Regions from separate parts of the Gracilibacillus saliphilus genome, predicted to be linked through region 1. Evidence: predicted binding sites of a transcription regulator. Region 1 holds the regulator's gene; the other holds the start of a gene.

Evidence for each region. Region 1 encodes LexA, which represses DNA repair genes until DNA is damaged. Its sites were predicted from a motif close to CGAACATATGTTCG; they were not measured.
Region 2: the regulator LexA is predicted to act here: its motif matches at 2,830-2,843, upstream of ruvA (Holliday junction branch migration protein RuvA).

The regions. Positions count from the first base shown of each region.
Region 1 is NZ_WJEB01000001.1:837,529-845,135, forward strand. Features, by position in the region: gene GHT08_RS04075 (N-acetylmuramoyl-L-alanine amidase family protein) at 1-757, shown strand, start outside; gene GHT08_RS04080 (hypothetical protein) at 1,182-1,910, shown strand; gene lexA (transcriptional repressor LexA) at 2,138-2,758, opposite strand; gene GHT08_RS04090 (YneB family resolvase-like protein) at 3,021-3,668, shown strand; gene GHT08_RS04095 (DUF896 domain-containing protein) at 3,782-4,009, shown strand; gene tkt (transketolase) at 4,176-6,176, shown strand; gene GHT08_RS04105 (YneF family protein) at 6,395-6,619, shown strand; gene GHT08_RS04110 (cytochrome c biogenesis CcdA family protein) at 6,858-7,562, shown strand; gene GHT08_RS04115 (Na(+)/H(+) antiporter subunit B) at 7,606-7,607, shown strand, end outside.
Region 2 is NZ_WJEB01000024.1:30,569-38,175, reverse strand. Features, by position in the region: gene GHT08_RS15230 (YebC/PmpR family DNA-binding transcriptional regulator) at 1-658, shown strand, start outside; gene GHT08_RS15225 (BofC C-terminal domain-containing protein) at 921-1,463, shown strand; gene GHT08_RS15220 (MFS transporter) at 1,550-2,710, opposite strand; gene ruvA (Holliday junction branch migration protein RuvA) at 2,884-3,486, shown strand; gene ruvB (Holliday junction branch migration DNA helicase RuvB) at 3,505-4,506, shown strand; gene GHT08_RS15205 (DUF2905 domain-containing protein) at 4,503-4,703, shown strand; gene queA (tRNA preQ1(34) S-adenosylmethionine ribosyltransferase-isomerase QueA) at 4,717-5,745, shown strand; gene tgt (tRNA guanosine(34) transglycosylase Tgt) at 5,761-6,900, shown strand; gene yajC (preprotein translocase subunit YajC) at 6,917-7,180, shown strand.

The DNA of each region.
Region 1 (7,607 bases):
ATTATCGTTAAATCAACGTACGAATGATGCTAATAAATGGGGAGCAGATTATTTAGTATCTGTTCATATTAACGCAGGTGGTGGAACTGGCTATGAAGATTATATTTATAATGGATTATCTAATAGCTCACATTCAGCTAAGTATCGTAACGTGATGCACCGAGCCATTATTGGTCAAGTTAATTTGGCTAATCGTGGTCAAAAAAAAGCTAATTTCCATATGCTGCGTGAATCTAATATGCCAGCATTACTAACGGAAAATGGCTTTATTGATTCTGAAGATGATGCAGCTAGGTTACAAAAGGATTCTTTTTTAGAGGGCATTGCTCAAGGTCATGTAGATGGTTTGATTAAAATATTCAATTTGAAAGAAAAAGTCAAAGCAATTAATCCTGATGCAGTTATTGGCAGGAAAAAGAGCAAGAAAGCCAACCTAAAAATAGATGGATGGTGGGGAGAACAAACCACACGAGCACTTCAAAAATATCTTGGAACCGTGGTTGATGGTGTTATCAGCAATCAATTACGCAATGAAGTTACCTCAAAGATCGTATCAGGTATCACTTTTGGTAAAGGCGGTAGCTTAGTTATTAAGGCATTACAAAGTAAGGTTGGCGCTAAGATTGACGGTTATTTAGGACCACAAACAATCCGGAAACTCCAGCAATATCTAGGTACTGTGGTAGATGGAAAATTAAGTGAACCTTCACTTGTCGTGAAAGAATTGCAACAGAATTTAAACAATGGAACATTCTAGTGAGTCATGAATACAAAAAAACCGCTGTAACAAAGGAGCGATTTGGAATGTACTCCTTGTTCAAAATAAAGCCTTTGTTCAGTTAGGTTTTTGGCCACCACTGAGCATAACTTTATCATCGTGTTACTCGAAGTTTGAAGTGGTAATCTTACAGACGATAGCATACCGTGATAAAGTCGTTTCCATTTATGGGCGAGTCTATCTGTTTATTGTTAAGTAGTTAATAATACTAGTTTCTTATTTGATAACTTAATTTTAAATTACATTTCTTTGAATATATTTCTTAGCTTTAATTACTCATAAATTAAAATTTGAACTTTTACACCATATTATGTAATGAATGCCCACACAAAAACAATCAAAATAAGTAAAATATAGAGAATCCGAAATTGGGTTAAAAAACAACAGAAAGGGATGAAATAAAGTGACTCATCATAATTGTGGTGTAAAAGTGGAAGTTCCCGGAAAAATTCCTATAAAACCGAAAACCAGAAGGAAAAAGCATGATTGTCCATGTCCACCTAAAAAACAAGCGGCAGGCTGCGAGTGTAATGTTAAAAAACCTGCTCTTGAACCAGCTAAATTAACGAACGATTGTGTAGTTGTCAATTCACTTGTTGGAACAAAAACGGTACAAAAGGTTGCAGAGGTGACTTTACCTATAACCGCATTTGCAGGTTTAGGAGTGTTAGACGATCTTGTATCTGTTAATCTTACTCCGAATGTGGATGCTGTGACTCAAAATGCTCGTGTTATTAAGGATAAAGTTGTTAATATCGGGCTTCTTCCAGTTACTATTACGGTGTCAATTTTAGGTATCGAACTACCAGTTACCTTAGATACTACCATTCCGTTCCAAGAGCATACTGATTTTCCAGGAGCTTGTCCACAAGATATCGTACAAGAAACACCTCTGGAAGTGGAAGGAACTTTCATTCAACCTGGAGTTCCAGTGATAGGTGCTGCTGGAATTGAATTAGTTGAAGGTATTTTATTTAAAGTGGTTTTACGCACAACGATTACTGTAACTCGTCCAGTTATCCAGGATTCACAAGGAAATATTTGTGATGTAAATCCAAACCGTTGTGACGACACAAATGGTCCGCCATCGTTCACTTTACCTGCACCACCAAATGGTGGCTTGCTAGGCTAATCTCCAACAACAGTGTAAATTCATGGTAACCCTTGGCACTTTAAGTGTCGGGGTTATTTTCTTATCCCTTTATATTTGTCCTTAACTGCTCAGAATTTATGTTATGAAAAAAGGAAAATAGCGGAAGTTTTTTAATGCCATGGAGTTACCGTAATAAAATTATAGTTAAAAAAGTGCTACCGTTTATAGGTCGCACTTTTTTTATTAAACCTTATTAAGTCTATATACTATATATTTCGGTACAAACCGACTACTTTTCCTAAAATACTGACATTATCATAGATTAGCGGATCCATTGTTGCATTTTCAGGTTGCAAGCGAATATGATCCTTTTCTTTAAAGAAACGTTTTACAGTTGCTTCACTGTCTTCTGTCATTGCAACTACAATATCTCCATTTTCTGCTGTGTTTTGTTGTTTGACAATTACCTTGTCTCCATCTAATATTCCTGCTTCAATCATACTGTCTCCCTCAATAATCAATACAAATAACTGTTCACTTACATGCATTTCATTGTGCGGAATCGGAATATATTCTTCAATATTTTCGACTGCTGTGATAGGAAGACCGGCCGTTACTTTCCCGATAACTGGCGCAAATGTAGCTTCTGTTTTCGGAATTTCCAGTTCTCCATCTTGTGGAAGTACTTCTATCGCTCTTGGTTTAGTAGGATCACGTCTAATATAACCTTTCTTCTCTAATCTGGCTAGATGACCGTGAACGGTTGAACTTGATGCTAAACCAACTGCTTCTCCAATCTCACGAACAGATGGTGGATATCCTTTTAGCTCTACTTGCTCTTTAATATAAGCTAATATCTCCTCTTGTCGTTTTGATAGATTTGTCATATTTAAATCCCCTTATACGTATTATTTATTAATCAAAGTATAGCATAGTAAGATTAGATTTACAAACATTCGTTCGAGAAAAGTGTTGACATGAACACCTGTTCGTGTATAATAAAAGTACGAACAAAAGTTCTGTGGAGGGATTTATCATGTTAAAAAATATTTCTAAGATTGACATTTTCTATTTGGTTGCTTTTATACTAGCTATTGTCTTTTTTTATGTTTCAGCAGTAACTAGTTTATAAAATGAAGGAGTAAATCTATGACGAAAGCAATCATTTATTGTCGTGTGAGTACAGAAAAGGAAGCGCAAGAAACTTCTATTAAACGGCAGCAAGAAGAATTGCAGTTGTTTGCAAATAAATATAATTTCGAAATCATCAATATAATAGAAGAAAAACAGAGTGGATATGAGATTGAACGAGAAGGTATTTTTGAAATGTTAGAGGAGTTTCAAAGCGGAAAGGCTGACACACTACTCATTCAAGATGAAACAAGACTTGGAAGAGGAAATACAAAGATAGCATTACTTCATCAGTTAAATCGCTTAAATGTCAACATATATACACTTTCACACCATGGTGAATTACAACTATCGGAAGGCGATTCAATGGTACTACAAATTGTCTCGATAGTAGAGGAATACCAAAGGAAATTACACAATGCAAAAATAAAAAGAGGGATGAAGAAGGCAGTAAATAATGGATTTAATCCAGCTGAAAATCTTTCTAATCAGCATCTCGCCAAAGGTAGAGAACGAAAAGAATTTCCGATAGAAGAAGTAGTCAGGTTAAAAGGGAATAATTTAACCTTCCAAGAGATCGCGTCGATTTTAAGAGGAATGGGTTACGATGTATCTAAAGCAACTGTGCATCGCCGTTATCAGGAATACCAATCACTTGAAAACTGATTAAATCAAGATTAGAATAAAGAGAGAGTATACGATTCGTGTATACTCTTTTTCATTGTAAACTAGAATAAATCAATCGTTATTATGGTATAGAAAAGAGGTGTCAAATCTCTATGTTATCAAAGGAAAAAATTGCTCGTATTAATGAATTAGCAAATAAAGCGAAAACAGAAGGTTTATCAGATGAAGAAAAGCAGGAACAAAAATCTTTGCGTGAAGCCTATCTGAAAAATGTCAGAAAATCATTTAAAAATCATATGAAGGGGATGACTGTGGTTGACCCGAACGGGAATGATGTCACTCCGGAAAAATTAAAACGATTAAAAGAGAAGAAAAAGTAGAGAATTCTACTTTTTCTTCAAAAATTATAAAAGTTTAGCAAAAACTGATATTTCTAAAGAAATTACGCGCTTTTTGTCTTGATATACTTGTCTTTAAACTGATTTCGTTATAGGATTATAAATGTGCGTACATATTTTGCAATTTTGAAAGGGGACAAATGAAAAGATGGCAAATCAAATGGAACAAATGTCTATTAATGCAATAAGAACATTGTCAATAGACGCGATTGAGAAAGCTAATTCTGGTCATCCAGGGTTGCCAATGGGGGCTGCTCCAATGGCATATACGCTTTGGACACAACACATGAATCATAACCCGAAAAGCTCTAAATGGTTTAATCGTGACCGTTTTGTATTATCTGCAGGTCATGGCTCTATGTTATTGTACAGCTTACTTCACTTGTCAGGTTATGATGTCACAATTGATGATCTAAAAGGATTCCGTCAATGGGATTCCAAAACTCCTGGTCACCCAGAAGTACACCATACCGATGGGGTAGAAGCAACGACAGGACCATTAGGTCAAGGTATTGCGATGAGTGTTGGTATGGCAATGGCTGAAAAACACTTGGCAGCTAAATACAATAAAGATAAATTTAATGTAGTAGATCACTATACATTTGCACTTGTTAGTGATGGAGATCTAATGGAAGGTGTTTCACATGAGTCTGCATCTCTAGCTGGTCACTTAAAATTAGGCAAGCTTATTGCTTTATATGACTCAAATGATATTTCATTAGATGGTGAGTTAAACAAAGCTTTCTCTGAGAATGTAGAAGATCGTTTTAAAGCTTATGGATGGCAAGTAATCCGCGTTGAAGATGGTACGGATACAGAGTCCATCTCACAAGCTATTGCAGATGCAAAAGCAAATACGGACCAACCAACATTAATTGAAGTTAAAACTGTAATCGGTTATGGTTCTCCTAATAAATCTGCTTCAGCTGCGTCACATGGTGCACCACTTGGAGAAGATGAAGTTAAATTAACAAAAGAATATTATAATTGGGAACATGAAGATTTCCATGTACCTGATGAAGTATATCAGGACTTTAATACAAAAATTGTTGAAAACGGTAAAGCAGTAGAGCAAGAATGGAAACAATTATTCGATGCGTACAAGAAAGCATACCCTGAATTAGGTCAGGAATTAGATGAGGCTATTAACAATCAATTACCTGAAGGCTGGGATAAAGACTTACCAGTATATGAAGCAGGTAAAGACGAAGCTGCTACTCGTGCTACATCAGGTGAAGTGTTAAATGCTATTGCGAAAACTGTACCTTCGTTATTCGGTGGTAGTGCAGACTTAGCAGGTTCTAATAAAACGAATCTAAAAGATGCTGGTGACTTCTCAGCTGCAGAGCCAGACAAACGTAATATCTGGTTTGGTGTACGTGAATTTGCGATGGCAGCTGCGTTAAATGGTATGGCATTACATGGAGGACTTAAAGTATTCGGTGGTACTTTCTTCGTATTCAGTGACTACTTACGTCCAGCAGTTCGTCTGTCTGCTATTCAGAATCTCCCTGTAACATATGTATTAACACACGATTCAATTGCGGTAGGAGAAGACGGACCAACTCACGAACCAGTAGAACAACTAGCTGCGTTTAGAGCTATGCCAAATCTTTCTGTTATTCGCCCAGCAGACGGTAATGAAGTACAAGCTGCATGGCGCTTAGCTATGGAGTCTACATCACAGCCAACTGCATTAGTGCTTACTCGTCAAGGACTTCCTACATTAGAAGGTACTGCTGAAAATGCATATGAAGGTGTGAAAAAAGGTGGTTATGTAGTAAGCCCTGCTTCGAAAGAAACTCCAGATGCGATTCTAGTTGCTACTGGTTCTGAAGTACAGCTTGCAGTGAAAGCGCAAAAAACTTTAAAAGAAGAAGGAAAAGACGTAAGTGTTGTAAGTATTCCTTCATGGGATCGTTTCGACAAACAAGATGCAGCATATAAAGAATCAGTATTACCAAGTGCTGTAACGAAACGAGTTGCTATTGAAATGGCTTCTTCATTAGGCTGGGAGCGTTATGTCGGCCTTGAAGGAAAAATCATTGCAATCGACACATTCGGTGCATCTGCGAATGGAAACAAGCTTATTGAAGAATACGGCTTTACTGTAGAAAATGTCGTTAAACATGTAAATGAATTATTTTAATTAAACTAAAATGGGACAGAGGAGCAGGTTCCTCGTCCCATTTTTTTGCCATTAGAAATGTGTTTCAACAAACCTAAAAATATTGTAAATGCGAACAATCATGATATGATATTAAGCTAAAGCTTTTTTGAGTAGACAAATTCACAAGCAAGTGCTTGTATTATTAAAGGACTTTTACTATACTGTATAAGAGACAAGTTGAAGGAGGAACAAAACGAATGAGCACTGTTCTTTGGATTATATTTATCGTGGTTGCTCTTTTAGCCGGGATTGCCCTAGGCTTTTTTATCGCGAGAAAGTATATGATGAACTATTTAAAGAAAAACCCACCCATTAATGAACAAATGTTAAGAACATTAATGATGCAAATGGGCCAAAAACCATCGCAGAAGAAAATCAAGCAAATGATGCGTTCTATGAACAACCAAATGGATAATAAATAACCATAGGTTGTAACATAATTGTCGAATTAGAATCCTTGCTAATAAACAGCAAGGGTTTTATTATATTTATAGAGATAGGAATTCTATAAAATGAGCCTTTGATCAGGACGGTTTGATCCCCATTGATCATTAACAAAACTTATCAGGCTGTTAGCGTCTGTTGCTTACTTATGTTAACTTGAAGTGGGGGCTTACCGTTAGCAGCGTGATGAATTTTGAGGAGTCTGGAGTGACCAACTTGAATGAAGTAAATATTTTTATTGCATTTGGAGCAGGTTTTTTATCATTTATCTCTCCATGTGTATTACCGCTTTATCCAGCATTTCTTTCGTACATTACTGGTATGAGTGTCAATGATATAAAAGAAGAAAAAGCAATGTTTAACTATAAAAGCATTCTACATACTTTATTTTTTCTTCTAGGTTTTTCTAGTATATTTATTCTCCTTGGTTTTACGACAAGTTTCATTGGTGAATTTTTAAATTACTGGGAGAATTTAATTCGTCAAATAGGTGCAATTTTAATTGTATTTTTTGGTCTAATTATCATAGGAGCTTTAAATTTTGATTTTTTAATGAAAGAAAAAAAAGTACATTTTAAAAACAGACCAGCTGGTTTCATTGGATCATTTATTATTGGTATGGCATTTTCATTAGGATGGACTCCATGTACAGGTCCAATTTTGATGGCGGTCATTTCGCTCGCAGCAACAAATACTGAATTAGGGATATTATTAATGACTGCTTATTCATTAGGTTTTTCTATTCCGTTCTTTATTCTTGCCTTTTTTATTGGTAAAATGAAATGGATAAAGAGAAATTCACAAAAGTTAGTGAAAATCGGTGGCTATGTAATGATTTTTATGGGGTTCTTCTTGTTTTTTGATTTAATGACAAAGCTCACATCATTTCTTGCTGGTTTTTTTAACTTTAAAGGATTTTAACAAACGGATAGAGATATACTAACAATATTCGGAGGGGAAGTCTAT
Region 2 (7,607 bases), on a different contig from region 1:
TATTTATATAGCTGCTAAACAAGGTGGCGGAGACCCAGAAATGAATGCAAGCTTACGTCTTGCAGTAGAAAAAGCAAAGTCTGACAACATGCCGAATGAGAACATAGATCGAGCGATTAAAAAAGCAACTGGGGACTTAGACGGAGCTAATTATGAAGAATTAACTTATGAAGGATATGGTCCTGGTGGAACCGCTGTAATGGTGGAAGTATTAACAGATAATAAAAATCGGACTGCATCTGAGGTACGACATGCGTTTAGTAAAAATGGTGGTAATCTTGGTGAGAATGGTTGTGTAGCTTTCATGTTTAATCGTAAAGGTTACCTAGTAATTGATCAAAGTAAAACAGATGCAGATGAAGATACTGTAATGTTAGAAGCAATTGAAGCTGGTGCAGAAGAAATGGAAACCGTGGAAGGTGCTTATGAAATCTACACTGATCCGGAAGATTTTCAGGATGTAAAATCAACATTGGAAGAAAGTGGTTTTACATTGGAAACAGCAGAAATCACCATGATACCTCAAACACTTTCACAAGTGGATGAAAGTGACGGTAACAAAATGGTCAAGCTGGTCCACATGCTCGAAGATATGGAAGATGTCCAAGAAGTCCACCATAATATGGACGCAGATGAAGCAATTATGGAACAAATATAATAAACAAAAGGCTGCCCATAAGGGCAGTCTTTTTGTTTGTATAAATTAACCCTCAGTTTCGAGTGAAGAGGATCCGTTATCATGGTTGAGTTGCTACTAAAAAATTCCCCTACTATAAGCACGAACAACATTTTTTAAAACTCGATTTGTATTACCGGATACAATGATTTAAACAATCTGTCCTTTTCCTTTATATTGTGGTTATATTTTCTAAAATTGGACACCCTAATAATAACAAAGCTCGATTGGAGGGTCATTTATTATGGGCAAACTATGGTTATTATTAAATGTTGTCGTTGTCTTAATAATTGGGGTCATTAGTTTTCAATCATTTTTAGAGCAAGAAAAATCCGAAGAACTACAGGAAGAAGTAATGGTCATGTCACAAGACCCACTAACAATTGAACTAACTTTAGAGAAACAATATATAGATGGACATATAGAAACAGAGAATGTCCAAGAAACCATCGCTTCTATGCAAGATTTCTGGTCTGAATACCAAGAGTGGCAAGTGATGGAGCAGAGCGATGGTTTTATTCGTTTTCGAAAAGAAGTGGATGATATTTCACCATACCTGAAAGCAAATGGATACTTTGGTATTAAAGATGGACAATTGACAATCTTTGAAGGTGTTCCAGTACATGAAGCAGCTGTGCAATCCTTTTATCAAATTGATACCGAAGAATTAGAATCACACTTGTACGAAGAATTACAAGAAGGTATTAAAATTAATTCTAAGAAAGATTATTTAGAAGTGCTAGAAACATTTCGATCTTATCAAGATGTGGAAGCAGTAAATAGTTGAACGATGCTAAATCATCGTTCAACTATTTTTTGATATGCCCCCCACAACAACGCTTAAGTAAACACCCTGATAAGCTTAACTATTATTCATCCTTCCACTGATGATTGTTTCAATTTATAGGAAGTAAAAATACCAATCATCGCTAAAAAAGTCATAGCTGCCATTAATTGATACATGGTTTGAGAACCAAAGTTGTCTAGGATAGCTCCCCCAGCAGTACCTCCTACCGCACCACCTAATCCAAAACACGTCGACATTAGTAATGCTTGGCCAGTACTACGTAAATGGTTGGGGACAAAGCTCACGGCAGTTTGTAAAGCAACGAGCCAGAACAAACCAAATGTGAGTCCTTGTGATATTTGGAAAAACACAATCCATTCAGCAGATTCAATAAAGCCATACAATAACCAACGGATTGTAAAAAACATAGCAACAACACCAAGTAGAAATAAATGGTGAAATTGCAGGATCTTCTGTGTTAAGAAATAAAAGACAGGTACTTCACTAAAAGCAGCCAGCGCCCAGGCAGATCCGACTAAAAAGGTAGTAGCTCCTAAATCTTCTAAATGAAGAACAAGCATGGTATCGTTCATTCGGTGCGGAATCATAACGAGAAAGCACAAAAACAAAAAGATTATAAATCCTTTATTCGTTAATACTTGCTTGACTCCTTGCAAAGAAACTTTGTCGGCTGCCTGGTTATTATCTTTTAGAAACAAGGTTAGAGAGATTAATAGCAAAATCAGAATCCAAAATAAAATATAAATGTTATCAATACCAATCATTGCTAGAATAGGTCCTGAAACTACTGCAGTAAACGCAAATCCGACAGATCCCCAAAGACGAATTTTACCGTACTGATCACGTTTTTTCGAACCTAAGCTTTTGATGGCCATACTATCTAGTAACGGGCCAGCAGGTGACATTACAAAGTGAAAGGCAACAAAAGAAATAAAAACAATAATAAATGAAGTGCTGAAAAAAATACTGAAACTAATAGCGATGACTGCAAAATATAATATTAAAAGTAATCCTTTAATGGTCTTATACTTATCACTGATGTAACCGAAAAAAGGTTGTGCTACAATACTTACCATGGGAGCAATACCTAAAATGGTTCCAATCTCAACAGAAGAGAAACCTCTAAAACTCAAAAATAATGGTAAAAATGGTAGTATAAGGCCTTTGTGACTGGCGTTAACAAGCGTTAACGCTTTCAAAAATAACATTTGACGATTGTTTGACATAGTAGTCCATCCTTTTATAATAAAGTCATTCTCTTACTTTATCACACACAAACAAGCGCTTTCATTTATTTTGCTCTTGCTTACCTTGATAAACGACCTGAGATAAGCTAAGATTAATACGAACGTATGATTGTAAATTATAAATAGAATTGGATCAAAGAGGAGTTCATGATATGATTGCATATATAAATGGGGAAGTAGCGGAAATAACGGAGCAAACTATTATATTAGATACAAACGGTATTGGATATGAAGTGATATGTCCGAATCCTTATCGTTTCCAAGCACAAGTTGGTCAAAGGCAAAAGGTGTATACGTATCATTATGTAAGAGAAGATGCTCAAATATTATACGGGTTTCAAAATCAGGAAGAAAAGACTTTGTTTGCACAGATTCTTAATGTTTCCGGAATCGGACCAAAAGGCGCATTAGCTGTTCTGGCCACAACTTCTGTGCAGGACTTTGTTGTTGCAATCGAACAAGAAGATGAAAAGTTTTTAACAAGTTTTCCAGGTGTCGGAAAGAAAACAGCGCGACAGATGATTCTTGATCTGAAAGGAAAACTTCCTTTTGACTATCAAGCTGAAAATATGGCGCAACAACATACAGATGGAACACCTGAAAGTAATCAGGCATTAACAGAGGCAATTGAAGCGCTAAAAGCACTAGGCTATTCGGAAAAGGAAATTAATCATATTAAACCGGTATTAACGAAAGAACAGAGTGATACTGCGGATACATATATACGAAAAGGGTTAGCATTATTAATGAAATAAGGAGAAAGGAGCTTCATAATGGAAGAGCGGATCATTTCAGGTGAAATTCAAGAAGAAGATATAACAGAAGAGCTCAGTCTCCGGCCGAAAGTTTTAAAACAATATATTGGGCAACATAAAGCAAAAGAAAACTTGTCGATCTTTATCGAAGCAGCTAAAATGCGGAATGAAGCCTTAGATCACGTCTTATTATATGGACCTCCCGGGCTAGGAAAAACTACAATGGCGCAGATAATCGCAAATGAAATGGGGGTACAGTTTAAACAGACGTCAGGGCCTGCAATTGAACGATCAGGGGATTTGGCAGCTATTTTGTCTTCATTGGAAGTTGGCGATGTTCTTTTTATCGATGAAATTCATCGTTTACCTCGAGCGGTAGAAGAAATTCTATATCCGGCAATGGAAGACTTTTGTTTAGATATCGTCATTGGGCAAGGGCCAAGCGCACGTTCTGTTCAATTAGATCTACCTCCTTTTACTTTAGTAGGGGCAACAACACGTGCTGGGTTACTGTCGGCACCATTGCGTGATCGTTTTGGTGTGTTGTCACGATTAGAATTTTATGAAGTGGTGGACCTTTGTGCCATCGTCGAACGAACTGCCGATATTTTTCAGGTGGAAATTGATAAAGCTGCAGCGTTAGAGGTAGCGAGGAGATCCCGTGGTACACCACGTATTGCCAATCGATTATTAAAGAGAGTTCGCGATATTTCACAAGTTAAAGGAGAAGCTAGTATATCAATAGAGACTACACAGAAGGCTCTGCAAATGTTACAAGTCGATCAAGAAGGGCTTGACCATATTGATCATAAGTTGTTATTAGCGATGATGGATGGTTTTAAAGGTGGTCCTGTTGGATTAGATACGATCGCAGCATCCATCGGTGAGGAATCGCAAACAATTGAAGACGTCTATGAACCATACTTATTACAACAAGGCTTTATCCAGCGTACACCAAGAGGAAGATTAGTGACACCAAAAGCATATGCGCATTTTGAGCGGGAGGTGCCTGAAGCTTGACGGATTTTGGCAAAATCTTTATTGTAATAGGGGTTGTCTTTATTATCGTTGGTCTGTTATGGGGAATGATTGGGAAGTTGCCAGGAGATATCAGTTTTAAAAAAGGAAACTTTTCTTTCCATTTCCCGATTATGACTTCGATTGTGATCAGTATTATTTTAACGGTGATTTTTGCTATTATCGGACGATTCAAATAGAAGGAGAAGAAAAATGGAAATAGAAGATTTTGATTTTGACTTACCAGATGAGCTAATTGCTCAGACTCCATTAGAGAATCGCGCAAGTTCGCGCTTGATGGTTTTAAATCGAGAAAATCGTTCAATTACCCACCATCATTTTTACGATATCTTGGATTTTTTAAAACCAGGTGACTGTTTAGTATTAAATAATACAAAAGTATTACCTGCAAGATTGTATGGTGTGAAGGAAGATACAGGTGCAAAAGTAGAAGTCTTATTATTAACCCAATTGGAAGGTGATAATTGGGAAGTGCTCGTCAAGCCTGCAAAAAAAGTGAAAGTAGGTACTACCATTAGTTTTGGTGAAGGAAAACTTACTGCAACGTGTGTTGATACGAAAGAACATGGTGGAAGAGTCTTTCGTTTTCAATATGAAGGTATTTTTTATGAAGTATTGGATGAATTAGGAGAAATGCCACTCCCACCATATATTAAGGAACAATTAGATGAGCGCGATCGCTATCAAACCGTTTATGCAAAAGAGAAAGGTTCAGCAGCTGCACCGACTGCAGGGTTGCATTTCACAGAAGAGTTATTAGAGCAAATCAAGCAAAAAGGTGTGGAAATTGCTTTTATTACGTTGCATGTAGGTTTGGGAACATTTCGTCCAGTAAGTGTAGATAATATCGAAGAACATGAAATGCACGCAGAATTTTATCAAATGACACAGGAGACTGCTGAACAATTAAATGCAGTAAAGAGAAGAGAAGATCGAATTATCTCTGTTGGAACAACTTCCACAAGAACGTTAGAAACAATTGCTCGGGATACTGGTGGAAATTTTGAGGAAAGAAATGGTTGGACCGATATTTTCATTTATCCTCCATATCAATTTAAAGCGATTGATGGCTTAATCACGAATTTCCACTTACCGAAGTCAACTTTGATTATGTTAGTAAGCGCGTTAGCTGACCGCGATTTTATTTTAGCAGCTTACAACAAAGCAGTAGCTGAACGTTACCGATTTTTCAGTTTTGGTGACGCCATGCTAATTTTGTAAGGAAAGGAAACCATTATGACAGCTATAAGATATGAACATATTAAAACCTGTAAACAAACTGGTGCTCGGCTTGGGAAAGTGCACACGCCACACGGAACATTTGAAACACCCGTTTTTATGCCTGTTGGTACTTTGGCGACAGTGAAAACAATGAGTCCAGAGGAATTAGAGGAGATGGGTGCGAATATTATTTTATCTAACACATATCACCTATGGTTACGACCAGGAGAAGATATTGTGAAAGAAGCTGGTGGACTGCATCAATTTATGAACTGGGATGGTGCGATTCTCACTGATTCTGGGGGATTTCAAGTCTTCAGTTTAAGCGATTTACGAAAAATTGAAGAGGAAGGGGTTCATTTTAGAAATCATTTAAGTGGTGAGAAACTGTTCTTATCACCGGAGAAAGCGATGCAGATCCAAAATGCATTAGGTTCGGATATTATGATGGCTTTTGATGAATGCCCGCCATATCCGGCAGAACATGACTATATGAAAAAGTCTGTTGAACGTACTAGCCGTTGGGCAGAGCGTTGCCTAGCAGCACATGAGCGAAAAGATGTCCAAGGATTATTCGGTATTGTTCAAGGTGGAGAATATGAGGATCTACGTCGATTAAGTGCTCAAGACTTAACATCCTTAGATTTTCCTGGTTATGCAATTGGCGGTTTATCAGTAGGGGAGCCGAAAGATGTGATGAATCGAGTGCTTGAATTTACAACACCATTATTACCATCAGACAAGCCTCGTTATTTAATGGGGGTAGGATCACCTGATTCGTTGATTGATGGTGCGATTCGTGGTGTAGATATGTTTGACTGTGTGTTACCGACAAGGATTGCTCGTAATGGAACATGTATGACATCTGAGGGGCGATTGGTTGTTCGAAATGCGAAATTTGCTCGAGATTTTTCACCATTAGATCCAAATTGTGATTGTCATGTATGTAAAAATTACACAAGGGCTTACATTCGACACCTAGTCAAAGCAAATGAAACATTTGGTTTTAGACTTACTACTTATCATAATCTATATTTTCTGTTAAAATTAATGGAGCAAGTCCGTGAAGCGATTAAGCAAGACCGACTTGGTGATTTTAAAGAGGAATTCTTTGAACAATATGGTTTTAACAAGCCAAACGCAAAGAACTTCTAGAAAGGGGGCGAAGTGAGTGGAAATTTTAGCAACTTTTGGACCACTGATTTTAATGGTTGTGATTTTTTATTTCTTGTTAATCAGACCTCAACAGAAAAAACAAAAGCAGGTCCGTCAAATGCAACAAGAATTGAAAAAAGGTGACAAGATCGTCACAATTGGTGGATTCCATGCAACTGTACACGCACTGGATGAAGATCAGATCGTACTTCTAGCTGGGGATGGAACGAAACTTACATACGATCGTTCGGCAGTAAGAGAAGTAGTAGAACAAAGCTAAAAATAAGGAAAAATACCATGGCCTTTCAAACTGTCATGGTATTTTTTATTCTACAAAACTAAAATATTGCACAAAATACATAAGCTGCGCAGTAACTGGACATGGATTTGTTCTCCTCCGGTACTCGTACTGCATTAAGAGATAATTTTGAAATATATAGTGATGATAACTACCACTCTGGCTGCCCACTTCCCTTTCCGTGGGGTTTGCCCTTCAGCTAACTTTTTCGAGCAAAAACCGCTCGAAAAAGTGGATCTTCAGGTCAAACAATTCCCGCAGGAGTGAAAGTGGGCGGCCTTCGTTAAGAAATGCTCCACAACACTAATCCGAAATCAACCAGTCGATTCCTCCACCATATGTAGTGTAGGGTACGACTATGCTAAAGGAGCATTCACAGCCAATTAGTACTGTAATAAAACAGAAAATT